2 linked regions of the Leptothrix cholodnii SP-6 genome follow. The protein of the gene in region 2 interacts with the protein of the main gene of each other region in a pairwise test. Links are inferred from orthologs where the notes say so. Each region holds a gene or a part of one and is shown on either strand. Other genes may lie near its edges. The genes, in order: LCHO_RS10420 and LCHO_RS14435.

Region 1 (6,932 bases), 910 kb from region 2 along the record:
CGTCGGCCGGGCCTTCGAGGCGGTGCAGCGGCACGTGGGCGGCGAGCAGGTCCTCGTATTCGTGCGTGCCGAGGTGCTCGTGCACGCCCGTGAACTCGCTGTCGCAGACGTCGATCACCCGCAGCTCGCGGCCGTGCTGGCTCTTGAGCAGCGCCAGCGCCTTGTCCATCAGCGGCGCGAACTCGCTGTCGGTGATCAGCACCGTCGCCTCGCAATGGTTCATCTGCCAGGCCAGCAAGGCGGCGTCGAGCCGGGTGTTGAGGGTGTTGAGCACGGCGCCCAGCGCCGGCACGGCGTAATGGGCCTCGACCATCTCCGGCGTGTTGGGCAGCATCACGCTGACGGTGTGGCCGCGCTCGACGCCCAGCGAACGCAGGGCCGACGCCAGCCGCGCGCTGCGCTCGCGCACCTGCGCCCAGCTGTAGCGGCGCCGGCCGTGGATGACGGCGGTGCGCGCGCCGAACACCTCGGCGCTGCGCTCGACAAAACTCACCGGGCTGAGCGCGGTGTAGTTGGCCGCGGTGCGCGGCAGGTCCTGTTCGTAGATGTTGCTCATGGGTCGCCTCCAGGCCTGCACTCTAGCGAAGCCGGCGGCGTGCCGGCATCGGGCCTGAACCTACACTGAGCCGCCCTGCTTCGCCGCTGTTGCCCGCCCCACGCATGTTCCTGCCGATCCGCCCCGAGCCCGTGCGCTCGCACATGCGTCTTGCCGAAAGCCCGACCTGGCCGATCCCCGGCCGCCGCGCGATCCGGGCCGCGTTCATCGCCTTCCTGATCGCCGCCGTGAGCGGCGCCCTGCTCGCCGGCCCGGCCGAGGCGAACACGCGCCCGCACAAATCCAGGCGGACGGCCGTCAAGCCGCAGCCGGTGACGCCGCCGTACGGCCTGCGCGACGACGTGCAGGACTACATCCGCCAGGTCACGCAAGCCCATCCGGACTGGCCGGCCGACTGGGTCGCCACGACCATCGGGCAGGCCCGCCACCTGCCGCAGGTGACGCGGCTGATCATGCCGCCGCCCACCGGCACGGCCAAGAACTGGGCGGCCTACCGGGCGCGCTTCGTCGAGCCGCAGCGCATCACGGCCGGCATGGCGTTCTGGAGTCAGCACGCCGATGCGCTGGCGCGCGCCGAAGCCACCTACGGCGTGCCGGCGGCGGTGATCGTGGGCATCGTCGGCGTCGAGACCTATTACGGCCGCCACACCGGCCGGCTGCGCACGGTCGACGCGCTGGCCAGCCTGGCGTTCGACTTTCCGAGCGGGCGCAGCGACCGCAGCGCCTTCTTCCGCAGCGAACTCACGGCCCTGCTCGAACTGGCGCTGCGCGACGGGCTCGACCTCGGAACGCTGCGAGGCAGCTACGCCGGCGCGCTGGGCTGGCCGCAGTTCATGCCGAGCTCGTGGCTCAGGCACGCGGTCGATTTCGACGGCGACGGCCGCATCGCGCTGCACGACAGCCCGGTCGACGCGATCGGCAGCATCGGCAGATTCCTGGCCGCGCACGGCTGGCAGCGCGGCTTGGCCGTCGCCTACGGCGTGTCGCCGCCGGACGACGAGGCGGCGCTCGCCACGTTGCTGGCGCCCGACATCCGACCGAGCTTCAGCGCCGCGCAGATGGGCCAGCTCGGCGCCGCGCTCGACGAGGATGCGCTCGTGCACCCCGGCCCGCTCGCGCTGGTGCAACTGCACAACGGCGCAGAGGCGCCGAGCTACGTTGCCGGCACCGAGAACTTCTGGTCGCTGACGCGCTACAACTGGTCGTCGTACTACGCGATGGCGGTGATCGAACTCGGCCAGGCGGTGGCCGCACAACGCCCTGCGTCGCCGCGCTGACGCCACCTTCTACACTCGGCGCCGGTCCGTGCCACGGACATCAGTCAACCCGTTGTCCATGCTCCAGCTCAAGAACATCACCCTGCGTCGCGGCACCAAGCTCGTGCTCGAACAAACCGGCTTCACCCTGCAGCCTGGCGAAAAGGCCAGCCTGGTGGGCCGCAACGGCGCGGGCAAGTCCAGTCTTTTCGCGCTGCTGACCCACCGTCTGCAGTCCGACGGCGGCGAGGTCGAGATGCCGCCGCGCTGGCGCATCGCCGAGGTCGAGCAGAACATGCCCGAGACCGAACAGGGCGCCACCGACTTCGTGCTCGAAGGCGACCGGCCGCTGATGGCCGCGCGTGCCGCGCTCGCTGCCGCCGAAGCGGCCGACGATGGCCACGCCATCGGCGACGCCTACCTGGCGCTGGGCGAGGCCGGCGAGTTCGACGCGGTGGCCCGCGCGCAGACGCTGCTGCTGGGCCTGGGCTTCTCGATGGCGCAGGTCGACTCGCCCGTCAACAGCTTCTCGGGCGGCTGGCGGATGCGGCTGCAGCTGGCGCGTGCGCTGATGTTCCCGGGCGAACTGCTGCTGCTCGACGAACCCACCAACCACCTGGACCTCGACGCGCTGGTCTGGCTCGAAGCCTGGCTGCAGCGCTTCGAGGGCACGATGCTGGTGATCAGCCACGACCGCGAATTCCTCGACGCCGTCACCAAGGTCACGCTGCACCTCGAGGAGACCAAGCTGACGCGCTACGGCAGCAACTACTCGGGCTTCGAACTGATGCGCGCCGAGCGCATGGAGCAGCAGCAGGCCGCGTTCGGCAAGCAGCAGGAGAAGGTGGCACACCTGCAGCGCTTCATCGACCGCTTCAAGGCCAAGGCCAGCAAGGCCAAGCAGGCGCAGAGCCGCGTCAAGGCGCTGGCACGGATGGAGAAGATCGCGCCGGTGCTGACGAGCGCCGACTTCCAGTTCGAGTTCCGCGAGCCGCAGAGCCTGCCAAACCCGATGCTGGTGATGAGCGATCTGGAGGTCGGCTATCCGGGCGAGGACGGTGCGCCCGACACGGTCATCGTGCGCAACATCAACAAGAGCGTGCTGCCGGGTGAGCGCATCGGCATCCTGGGCGCCAACGGCCAGGGCAAGTCGACGCTGGTCAAGACGGTGTCGCGCATGCAGAAGGCGCTGGGCGGCCACATCCAGGAGGGCAAGGGCCTGGCGATCGGCTATTTCGCGCAGCAGGAGATGGACGTGCTGCGCCCCGACGAAGGCCCGCTGGCGCACATGATCCGCCTGGCCCGCGATCAGGGCCCGCCAGGGCGCGAACAGGAACTGCGCGACTTCCTCGGCCGCTTCCGCTTCACCGGCGAGATGGTCGGACAGGCGGTCGGCAGTCTGTCGGGCGGCGAGAAGGCGCGGCTGGTGCTGGCCATGCTGGTCTGGCAGCGCCCCAACCTGCTGCTGCTCGACGAGCCGACCAACCACCTCGACCTGACCACCCGCGAGGCGCTGAGCATGGCGCTCAACGAATACGAAGGCACGGTGATGCTGGTCAGCCACGACCGCGCCCTGCTGCGCGAGGTGTGCGACGAGTTCTGGCTGGTCACCAAGGGCCGCGTCGAGCCCTTCGACGGCGATCTGGACGACTACCAGAAGTGGCTGCTCGAGCAGAGCCGAGAAGCCGCGCGGGCCGCCAAGGCCTCGCAGCAAAGCCCAGCGGCCGCACCGGTCAATACCGTCGCCGCCGCGCCCAGCGCGCCGGTCGATGCCGGCGATCGCAAGGCCAGCGCAGCCATCCGCCAGAAACGAGCCGAACTGGCCAAGCCCCTGAAGAAGGAGCAGGCGCAGGTCGAACAACGGCTGGCCGCGGCCCAGGCCCAGCACGCCACGCTGCTGGCCGCGATGGCCGACGCCGCCTTGCCAGCCGCCCGGCGCGCCGAACAAGGCCGTCAACTCAAGGAACTGGCCGACAGCATCGAGACGCTCGAGCACCGCTGGCTGGAGATCGGCGAAGCACTCGAAGACATGTCGCGCGACTGACCCTTGGTCCTCGAAAACTGTATGCGCATACAGTTTCATGGCACACTGTCGACCATGAGTCGCGCTGCACGAATTCATCAGGCCGGGCTTGCCCAGCCGACCGCCAACCTCGCCTTGTTCGACGCGGGCGATGCACCGGATCTGCCGGCCACCCTGCACAAGCCGGTCCGGCGCTACGCCAGTGTCCAGTCGGCCAGTTCGGCCGTGCTGCAAGTCCGCGAAGCCCCGCCGGCCTGGTTGGCGGGCGGGCCGCCGACGGACGAAGGCCGCCAGCGGCGTGAACGCCGCTGGCCCACGACACGGTCGCCCAGACCGATCGATGCGTCGACCACCCAGGTTGCGGCCGAGCCCGTGGCGCCGGCAGAAATCGTCGAAGAGCAGTGCCTGAGCCTGCTGCGTGCCAACGATGCGCCCGACCTGCCCTATCGGCTGGCGATCAACCCCTATCGCGGCTGCGAACACGCCTGCGTCGGCTGCGCGTTGGCCGTGGCGCAGGGTCTCGGCGCGTCACCCGTCACCGCATCGGGCCCGGGTGTCGACGGATTGCCGTCAGGCGGGTCGCGCATCTATGCCAAGGTCAACGCTGCGGAACGCCTGCGCGAAGAACTGCGCCGGCCGGGTTACGTGCCGCGGCCGCTGAACCTCGGTTCGGCGACCGACGCCTACCAGCCCGCCGAACGTCGCCTGCGCCTGACCCGCGCCCTGATCGAGGTGCTGCACGAATCGGGACACCCGTTTGCGCTGGCAACCCGCTCGGCCGGTGTCGTGCGCGACCTGGACCTGCTGGCCGAAATGGCCGTGCAGCGCAAGGTGCTGGTGCTGATGAGCATGACCTCGCTCGATGCGGACCGCGCTCGCCTTCTCGAACCGCAGGCCAGCACGCCGGCGCTGCGCTTGTCGGCCATGCGCACCCTGGCGCAGGCCGGTGTGTGGGTGGGCCTGAACCTGTCACCGCTGCGACTCGACACGGATCCCGCCGAACTCGAGGTGCTGCTGGCCGCAGCGGCCGATGCCGGTGCCCGCTCGGTGCATTGGCGCATCGGCAGCGGCGCATTGGGCCGTGGCGACGCCGATGTGATCGCGCTGCAAGCGCTCATCGAACGCACGGCGCTGACCCACGGACTGCGCACCAGGCTGCCTGAATTGAACAGTCGCGACTTCGAGCCGCCGCGTTCGGTCCAGCCGGTGGCAGCCAAGCTGCCGGGCCAGCACGAGCTGTTCTGATCCAGGCGCATCGCCTGTCGATGCGTCAATCCAGCCTGTCGATGCGCATATCCACATGGCGTGCAATTGTGTTGTCCGCAATCAATACTCGCGCACTCTGGCGCGCCTGATCACGCGTCTTGAGTGCGCCGGCCGTGGCGAACACGCCGCCGATTCGATGAACCACATCTCGTGGCTTGCTCGACCGATACCGGTCGGGCGCTGAATCAGCCGACGCTCACGATTCCTCCCCACATTGCCGGGACAGGCCGGCAACGACATCACCACCGCCCATCCAACGGGCAACCAGCGTCCCATCAAGGATCCACCATGGCTCTTCCGACCGTGCTCTACACCGCCCACGCCACCTCGACCGGAGGACGTGCCGGCACGTCCGTCAGCAGCGACGAGCGCCTCCGTGTCACCTTGTCGGTGCCCAAGGGCCTGGGTGGCGACGACGGTCCGGGCACCAACCCGGAGCAGCTGTTTGCAGCGGGTTATTCGGCCTGTTTTCTGGGCGCGCTGAAGTTCGTGGCGGGCCAGAAGAAGATCGCGATCCCGGCTGAAACCACCATCACGGCGGACATCTCGATCGGCCCGATCCCGACCGGCTTCGGCATCCAGGCTGCGCTGACCATCCACGTGCCGGGCGTCGACCGTGCCACGGTCGAGGAACTGGTGCAGGCCGCTCACATCGTCTGCCCCTACTCGAACGCCACGCGCGGCAACATCGACGTCGCGCTGACGGTGGCCTGAGCACCACGCCGGCGCCGATCCGGCGCCGGTTCAGCGCTGGATCAGCAGGCGCAGCAGCAACTCGACGCGGGCCTGGGCGGGTGTCAGGCCACCGGCAGCCGGCAGTTCGTCGTGCCCGCCGGGCACGAGCACGCCGCCCCCCTGGCGCAGGGCCCTGAGCACGCTCACCCCGCACTGCTGCGCACGCATCAGCACGGCCATCAGGTCATGGTGGATGGTGCCGTTGCCGGTGCAGGCCACCACCAGCCCCTGCACCCCCGCTTCGAGCAACAGTTCGACCAGGCGCCCGTCGGAGCCCGCGTGGCTGTGCACGATCTGAACCTCGGGCCAGATTTCCGGCCCCAGCACCTGCACGCCCAACGGCGTCGCCTGTGGCCAGCCCCGCAGGATCCGCAATCGGCCTTCCTCGATGTAGGCCAGTGCGCCGGCGTCACCGGCCGAGAACGCATCCAGCCGATACGGATGGACCTTGCGAGCCTCGGCGCCGGACCACACGACGCCGCCCATCGCGAGCAGCACGCCATGTGCCTGAACGTGCATCGCCAGGCCGACGGCATCGCACAGATTCTGCGGACCATCGGCCTGCGACGAACTGGCCGGGCGCATGGCAGCCGTCAGCACCACCGGCTTGTGCGGTGCCAGCACCCGATGCAGCAGGTAGGCGGTTTCCTCGAGCGTGTCGGTGCCGTGCGTGACGACCACACCGCTGACGTCCGGCCGAGCGACGTGCGTGGCCACTCGCTCGGCGAGCCGACGCCACACCGCGTGGCTCATGTCCTTGCTGTCGACCTGCGCGACCTGCTCGGAATCGAGCATCAGGCCCTGCTCGACCCAGCGCCGCAGCCCCGGCACCGCATCGACCAGTTGCGCGACCCCCAACTGAGCGGCGGTGTAGCCGACGTTGTCCCCCGCGGAGGGGGCCCGTCCGGCAATGGTTCCTCCGGTTCCCAGCACGACCACCCGGCGGCCTGCCAGCGGTTGTTCTCTCGCAGTCGAATTCGCGTGAGGATCAAAAAAACCGGCAGCAGAACTTGTCATGTCAATCCGACTGGATAAAATTACAGTGACTGGATGGATCGTCAGATCCATCGATGATGAACACCGATCCCGACCCGTG
Region 2 (7,453 bases):
CGCCGCGCTGGCGCAGTTGCTCGAGTTGCATCAGTTCGTCGGCCAGGCTCATGGCGGTCTCCTTGCGGTGGCAGGCCCGCACGCACGGCGCGCGGGCTCAGGTGACGCTCAGATGTCGAACAGCAGGCGCGCCGGGTCTTCCAGGGCGTCCTTCATCGTCACCAGGCCCAGCACGGCTTCGCGGCCGTCGATGATGCGGTGGTCATACGACATGGCGAGGTAGTTGATCGGACGCACGACCACCTGGCCGTTCTCGACCACGGCGCGGTCCTTGGTGGCGTGCACGCCCAGGATGGCCGACTGCGGCGGGTTGATGATCGGGGTCGACAGCATCGAGCCGAAGGTACCGCCGTTGGAGATCGAGAAGGTGCCGCCGGTCAGTTCTTCCATCGACAGCTTGCCGTCCTTGGCCTTCTGGCCGAAGCCGGCGATAGTCTTCTCGATGTCGGCAAAGCTCAGCTGGTCGGCGTTGCGGATGATCGGCACCACCAGGCCACGCGGCGAACCCACCGCGATGCCGATGTCGAAGTAGCCGTGGTAAACGATGTCGTTACCGTCGACCGAGGCGTTGAGCACCGGGTACTTCTTCAGCGCGGCGACCGCGGCCTTGACGAAGAAGCTCATGAAACCGAGCTTGACGCCGTGTTCCTTCTCGAACTTGTCCTGGAACTTCTTGCGCATCTCCATCACCGGCGCCATGTTCACTTCGTTGAACGTGGTCAGGATGGCGTTGGTCGATTGCGACTGCAGCAGGCGCTCGGCGACGCGGGCGCGCAGGCGGCTCATCGGCACGCGCTGTTCCGAGCGGTCACCCAGGTTCTGTGCGACCGGCGCGGCAACGGCGGGCAGCGGCTTGGCAACGGCCGGTGCTGCAGCGACCACGATCGGCGCGGCGGCGGGCTTGGCGCCGGCGGCCAGGGCATCACCCTTGGTCACGCGACCGTCCTTGCCGGAGCCGGCCACGTCGGTGGCCGACAGGCCCTTCTCGGCCAGGATCTTGGCGGCGGCGGGCATAGCCACGTCGCCCTTGTTGGCGGCGGCAGCCGGAGCAGCGGCAGCGGCGGCGGGGGCGGCAGCCGCAGCGGCGGCAGCGACAGCGCCGGCCTTGCCTTCGGTGTCGATCTGCGCGATCAGCTGGTCGCTGACCACCGTGCCGCCGTCACCCACCACGTGGGCGACCAGCACGCCGGCGGCCGGCGCGGGCACTTCGAGCACGACCTTGTCGGTCTCGATCTCGATCAGGATCTCATCGATGGCCACGGCTTCACCGGGCTTCTTCTTCCACGTCAGCATCGTCGCTTCTGCGACCGACTCGGACAACTGGGGGACTTTGACTTCAACGATAGCCATTTGGATTCTCTTGTTCGATAGGAAGGTGCGGCGCGTCGACAGACCGGCCCGGCCGGTCAAACACACGCGGTGGAGACGGCGCGCGGCGCCCGCCTCCACCACCCGTTACATCACTTGGTCAGGACGAAGCCCTTGAGCTTGCCGAATGCCTGGTCGAGCAGAGCCTTCTGCTGTTCCTGGTGCAGGTGGGCGTAACCCACGGCCGGCGAAGCCGATGCGGGGCGACCGGCGTAGCCGAGCTTCTGGCCGTCCTGCATGTTCTCGTGGATGTAGTGCTGCACGAAGAACCAGGCACCCTGGTTCTGCGGCTCGTCCTGGCACCACACGATGTCGTTCGCGTTCGGGTACTTCTTGAGCTCGTTGGCGAAGGCCTTGTGCGGGAAGGGATAGAGCTGCTCGACGCGGATGATCGCCACGTCGTTGCTCTTCTTCTCGTCGCGCTTCTTGACCAGGTCGTAATAGACCTTGCCCGAACAGGCGATCACGCGCTTGACCTTGGCTGCGTCGATGCCGGTATTGAGCTCGCCGATGACGGTGCGGAACTCGCCCTTGGTGAACTCGACCAGCGTCGAGGTGGCGTCCTTGTTACGCAGCAGCGACTTCGGCGTCATGATGACCAGCGGCTTGCGGAACTGGCGCACCATCTGGCGACGCAGCACATGGAAGATCTGGCTGGCCGTGGTCGGCTGCACGATCTGCATGTTGGTGTCGGCGGCCAGCTGCATGAAGCGCTCCAGGCGTGCCGAGCTGTGCTCGGGGCCCTGGCCTTCGTAGCCGTGCGGCAGCATCAGCGTCAGGCCGTTGACGCGGCCCCACTTGACTTCGCCCGAGGCGATGAACTGGTCGATCACGACCTGCGCGCCGTTGGCGAAGTCGCCGAACTGCGCTTCCCAGATCGTCAGCGTGTTGGGTTCGGCGGCGGCGTAGCCGTATTCGAAGCCCAGCACCGCCTCTTCCGACAGGATCGAGTCGATGACGGTGAAACCGGCCTGGTTGTCGCCGACGTGCTGCAGCGGGATGTAGGTGCCTTCGTCCCACTTCTCGCGCTTCTGATCATGGATCACGGCATGGCGGTGCGTGAAGGTGCCACGGCCGCAGTCCTCGCCCGACAGGCGCACCGGATACCCGGCAGCCACCAGCGAGGCAAACGCCATGTGCTCGCCCATGCCCCAGTCGACGTTGATCTCGCCACGGCCCATCGCGGCGCGGTCGTCGAAGACCTTCTTGACCAGCGGGTGCGGGCTGACGCTGGCGGGAATGGTGGTCAGGCGCTCGGCCAGACGCTTCCACTCGGTCAGCGGAATCGCGGTGTCGGCCGCGTCGGTCCACTTCTTGCCCAGGAACGGAACCCAGTCGACCGCGTACTTGCTCTTGAAGTTGCTGATGACCGGATCGACCGTGTGACGGCCTTCGTCCATCGCGGCGCGATAGGCCTTGGACATGTCGTCGCCGATGGTCTCGCCCAGACCCTGGGCGGCCAGCTTGTCGGCGTACAGGCGACGGGTGCCGGGGTGGGCACTGATCTTCTTGTACATCAGCGGCTGGGTCAGCGCCGGCGTGTCCTGCTCGTTGTGGCCGAGCTTGCGGAAGCAGATGACGTCGATGACCACGTCCTTGCGGAAGGCCATGCGGAACTCGAGCGCCAGCTGGGTGGCCAGCACGACGGCTTCCGGATCGTCACCGTTCACGTGCAGCACCGGGGCATCGATCATCTTGACGATGTCGGTGCAGTACAGCGTCGAGCGCAGGTCGCGCGGGTCGCTGGTGGTGAAGCCGATCTGGTTGTTGATGATCAGGTGCACCGTGCCGCCGGTGGAATAACCACGCGTCTCGGACAGCGCCAGGGTTTCCTGGTTGACGCCCTGGCCACCGAAGGCCGAGTCGCCGTGCACCAGCACCGGCAGCACCTGGGCGCCGATGGTATCGCCGCGACGGTCCTGGCGCGCACGCACCGAGCCTTCGACGACCGGGTTGACGATTTCCAGGTGCGAGGGGTTGAAGGCCAGCGACAGGTGGACCGGGCCGCCCGGGGTCGAGATGTCGGAGCTGAAGCCCTGGTGGTACTTGACGTCGCCGGCCGGCAGGTCTTCGGGCGCGGTGTGGTCGAATTCGGCGAACAGGTCCTTGGGCATCTTGCCCAGGGTGTTGACGAGCACGTTCAGGCGGCCGCGGTGGGCCATGCCGATGACGATCTCCTGCACGCCCTTCTCGCCGGCACGCTGCACCAGCTCGTCCATCGCGGCGATGAAGCTTTCGCCACCTTCGAGCGAGAAGCGCTTCTGGCCGACGTACTTGGTGTGGAGGAAGCGCTCCAGGCCTTCGGCCGCGGTCAGGCGGTCGAGGATGTGCTTCTTCTGCTCGACATTGAAGGTCGGCTTGGCACGGATGCTCTCGAGCCGCTCTTGCCACCAGCGCTTCTGCGTCTGGTCGGTGATGTGCATGAACTCGGCGCCGAGCGTGCTGCAGTAGGTCTCGCGCAGAGCCTGCAGGATCTGGCGCAGCGACATGTCCGCCTTGCCGAAATAGGTGTTCGTCGCGCTGAACGTGATGTCCATGTCGGACTCGGTCAGGTCGTAGAACGCCGGCTCGAGTTCGGGGATCTTCGGACGCTCCTGGCGCTTGAGCGGGTCGAGATCGGCCCAGCGGGCACCGACGTTGCGGTAGGCCGCGATCAGCGACTGGACGTGAACCTGCTTGCGCGCGACGGCGAGATCGGTCGAGCTGGCCTTGACGGCGAAGGCATTCGACTTGGCGCGCTGGGCGAACGATTCGATGACGGGGGCGTGAGCCACGTCACGGCTGTCGGTGCCGTCGGTGGCGGGAACGTGCTGGAGTGCGTCGAAGTAGGCGCGCCAGTTGTCCGGAACGGAGCCTGGGTTGTCGAGGTAAGCCTCGTACATCTCTTCCACGTAAGGGGCGTTGCCCCCGAACAGGTACGAGTTCGTCCTGTATTGCTGCATCATCTTGCGCTCACCTTTTGCCCTGGTATCCAGGACCTCGATGGGTTGAAAAACCTTCCGCGACACGGCTTGACCGGTTGGCGGATTGCGACCCGCCTTGACTGTTGCCAGATAAGGGGACGGGAAGGACCTTGTTCGTCAGGCGGGTGACTGTATCACCAGGGACCCGACGCGAAACTTGCAGCGACGCCTGAAAAGTGACGGGGTATATCCCGATGACACCGGCACACGGAGATGACTATCGCGAAGCAGGCGCACCGATGCTCAGCGGCGGGCAAACGGAGCCGCCAAGGGCTCGCCCACGAAAACGCCCTGCTGCGGCCAGCGCACGCTCTTCCAGTACGCCTCGATCAGCGTGCTGCCCTGCATGTAGTGCAGCAACACGAGTTGCGGGTCGGGGAATTTCTGCGGGTGGTTGCAGGGCTCGCTGACCGTGCCGTAACTGGCGGTCGCGCCCGAGTCGATCCACGCCAGGGCGGTGGTCTGACCGGACAGCTGATCGAGTTGGCCGGCATACGACGTCAGGTGATCCCCCAATGCGCCGGGCACCCAGCCCAGCGTGTCGAGGCCATCGAGCACCGCCAGACCGGTCTGGACCATCAGAAGCCGATCCTGTCCGCGGGGCAGATCGCCTTGTGCAAGCTTGATCGCCACCCCGGCGCGCGGCACCAGGCCCGGCGGCGGAAACATCGGCGCTCGCACATTGCGCGCGGCATCGGTGGTGGCCATGAAATAGGCGTCCACCGGAATCGCACCCCGCAAGCCGAGGCTCGCGTCAGCCGCGATGCCGCGATCGATCAACTGGCGGGCCGAGGCGGCGCTGCCGGCGGCCACCAGCATCGACGGACGGAATCCGTGATCACGAAACGGTTGCCCGCTGGCCGAGTTGAAATACGGCGACAGCGAGGTCTTGCCGCATGTGCTGCGGCACAGTTCGTCGTCGATCCCCAGCGCCAGCGCTGCGGTGATCGACATGCAGGAGACGGCGTAGGGCTGCACCCAGGTCAGCGCCAGCGCCTGCACCTGCGACCCGAAATGCGCATCGACATGCCGCTTCAGGACATCGAATTCAGGAACGGAAAGGCGGGCTTGCGTGGACAGTTCCAACCGCAGCACGTGAGCTGCGGGTATCTGCCGCTGGCGCACGTAGTACTCGCCCACCTCGACCGAATACGGATCGGCGGTATTGATCACCACCCCCAGTTCGGCCGGCATGACGCGCCCGATCACCCGGGGCGCCTGCGCGAACGTCCGCCGCACCGGCGCCGAAGCCGGCATCGATGCCGTCCGTGCTGCGGTGACGGGCAGCACGCCAGGCGCACTCGCTGACACCGCATGCTCCGACGCAGCGCTGGCGACACCGGCGGCAGCGCTGGCAGCAACGCGATCGCGCGCCGCTGCGGCAACGCCTTGTGCCTGTGCAGACACGCTGATGAGCATGGCAACCAGCATCGCAGCGGCCGGCATCGCGTTTGCACTCAGACGACACAAGGCCGCACGTTTGAACAGGCCCGAGGCCAAGGATGCTGACATCAACCTTTTCGCCATGCAAAAATAGCTTTTACGATTCAAGAGCACAGCCATGATCAAGAAAGACGGTCACACCCCGACGATCCAGGTACTGGAGCGGGTGTTCCATCTGCTGGACGTGCTGGCCACGCACCAGGATCCGGTATCGCTCAAGCAGATCAGCGAGCATACCGGGCTGCATCCGTCAACAGCCCATCGCATCCTCAACGACCTGGTGGCGGGGCGCTTTGTCGACCGCCCCGAGGCGGGCAGCTACCGGCTGGGCATGCGCTTGCTGGAACTCGGCAACCTCGTCAAGGCCAGGCTCGACGTGCGCGACGCGGCACTGGGGCCGATGCGAGAACTCCACAAGCTCACGCATCAGCCCGTCAACCTGTCCGTGCGGCAAGGCGACGAGATCGTCTACATCGAACGCACCTATTCCGAGCGCTCCGGCATGCAGGTGGTGCGCGCCGTCGGTGGCCGGGCGCCACTGCATCTGACATCGGTCGGCAAGCTCTTCCTGGCCCACGACGACCCGCAACGGGTTCGTGCCTACGCCACGCGCACCGGCCTGGCCGGCCACACGCGCAACAGCATCACCGATCTGCCGCAACTCGAGCGTGATCTCGCCAAGGTCAGGCAGACCACGCTGGCACGGGACAACGAAGAACTGGAACTGGGCGTGCGCTGCATGGCAGCAGGCATCTTCGACGATCAGGGCCGGCTGATCGCGGGGTTGTCGATTTCGGCACCGACCGACCGCCTTGAAGAAGGCTGGAGCGAACGACTCCGGGAAACGGCCAGCCAGATCTCGAAGGCCCTGGGCTATCTGCCGGCCTGACGAGGCAGGCCGATCACCTCAATGCGCGGTGCGCACACGGGGGCTGGCAGTCGGGTGTGCAGCGGTGGCGATCCCGGTGTCGCTCTCGAGCCAGCGGCGCACCCGCTCGGCATCGCCAAGACGCGAGTACTTGCCGGTTGAATCCAGGAACACCATGATCAGCTGGCGACCGGCAAACTTCGCCTGCATGACCAGGCAACGACCGGCTTCGACGATGTAGCCGGTTTTCTGCAGCCCGATGTCCCAGGTCGGATTGCGGATCAGGCCATTGGTGTTGCGGAACTGCATCGTGCGCCGCCCGACTTCGACCTCGGCCTCGGGCGTGGTCGAGAAATCACGAAGCAGCGGGTAGGCGTAGGCAGCCTTGACGAGACGTGCCAGATCAGGCGCGCTGGCCTGGTTGCGACTCGACAGGCCGGTCGGCTCGACGTAGTGCGTATCGGCCATGCCCAGCGAAGCGGCCTTGAAGTTCATCGCGTCGACAAACGCATTGAGGCCACCCGGAAAATGCCGTCCGAGCGCGTGGGCGGCACGGTTCTCGGATGACATCAATGCCAGGTGCAGCATGTCTTCACGGGTCAGACGGGTCCCCACGGCCAAGCGCGATCGACTGAATTTTTCAGTGTCGACGTCGGCCTCGCTGACTTCGAGGATCTCGTCCAGCGGCTGACCGGCCTCGACGACCACCAGGGCCGTCATCAACTTGGTCAGCGATGCGATGGGCAGGACGGCCTGCGGGTTCTTGCTGAACAGGACTTCGGAGGTTTCCTGATCGATCACGAACGCGACG

What was found.
Region 1: the proteins of LCHO_RS14435 (region 2) and LCHO_RS10420 interact in binary tests that used the Escherichia coli proteins (3 or more experiments, as listed by UniProt). The link is inferred for Leptothrix cholodnii SP-6 from one-to-one orthologs.

Annotation. Positions count from the first base shown.
Region 1 is NC_010524.1:2,264,853-2,271,784, forward strand. What follows is about bases 1,472-4,373. They hold LCHO_RS10420 (ABC-F family ATP-binding cassette domain-containing protein), read left to right. Parts: upstream 1,472-1,891; coding sequence 1,892-3,856; downstream 3,857-4,373. Other genes in these bases: mltB (lytic murein transglycosylase B), read left to right, coding at 1,472-1,833; LCHO_RS22105 (SPL family radical SAM protein), read left to right, coding at 3,911-4,373. Also shown: LCHO_RS10410 (acyl-CoA synthetase), read right to left, coding at 1-556; more of mltB, read left to right, coding at 661-1,471; more of LCHO_RS22105, read left to right, coding at 4,374-5,080; LCHO_RS10430 (organic hydroperoxide resistance protein), read left to right, coding at 5,390-5,815; LCHO_RS10435 (asparaginase), read right to left, coding at 5,846-6,775. UniProt on the Escherichia coli protein: Genetic data indicate it may be involved in ribosome assembly or function.
Region 2 is NC_010524.1:3,173,236-3,180,688, forward strand. What follows is about bases 1,261-4,683. They hold LCHO_RS14435 (2-oxoglutarate dehydrogenase E1 component), read right to left. Parts: upstream 4,314-4,683; coding sequence 1,461-4,313; downstream 1,261-1,460. Other genes in these bases: odhB (2-oxoglutarate dehydrogenase complex dihydrolipoyllysine-residue succinyltransferase), read right to left, coding at 1,261-1,350; LCHO_RS14440 (TIGR03790 family protein), read right to left, coding at 4,575-4,683. Also shown: LCHO_RS14425 (PspC domain-containing protein), read right to left, coding at 1-52; more of odhB, read right to left, coding at 109-1,260; more of LCHO_RS14440, read right to left, coding at 4,684-5,894; LCHO_RS14445 (IclR family transcriptional regulator), read left to right, coding at 5,893-6,663; pbpG (D-alanyl-D-alanine endopeptidase), read right to left, coding at 6,682-7,453. UniProt on the Escherichia coli protein: E1 component of the 2-oxoglutarate dehydrogenase (OGDH) complex which catalyzes the decarboxylation of 2-oxoglutarate, the first step in the conversion of 2-oxoglutarate to succinyl-CoA and CO(2).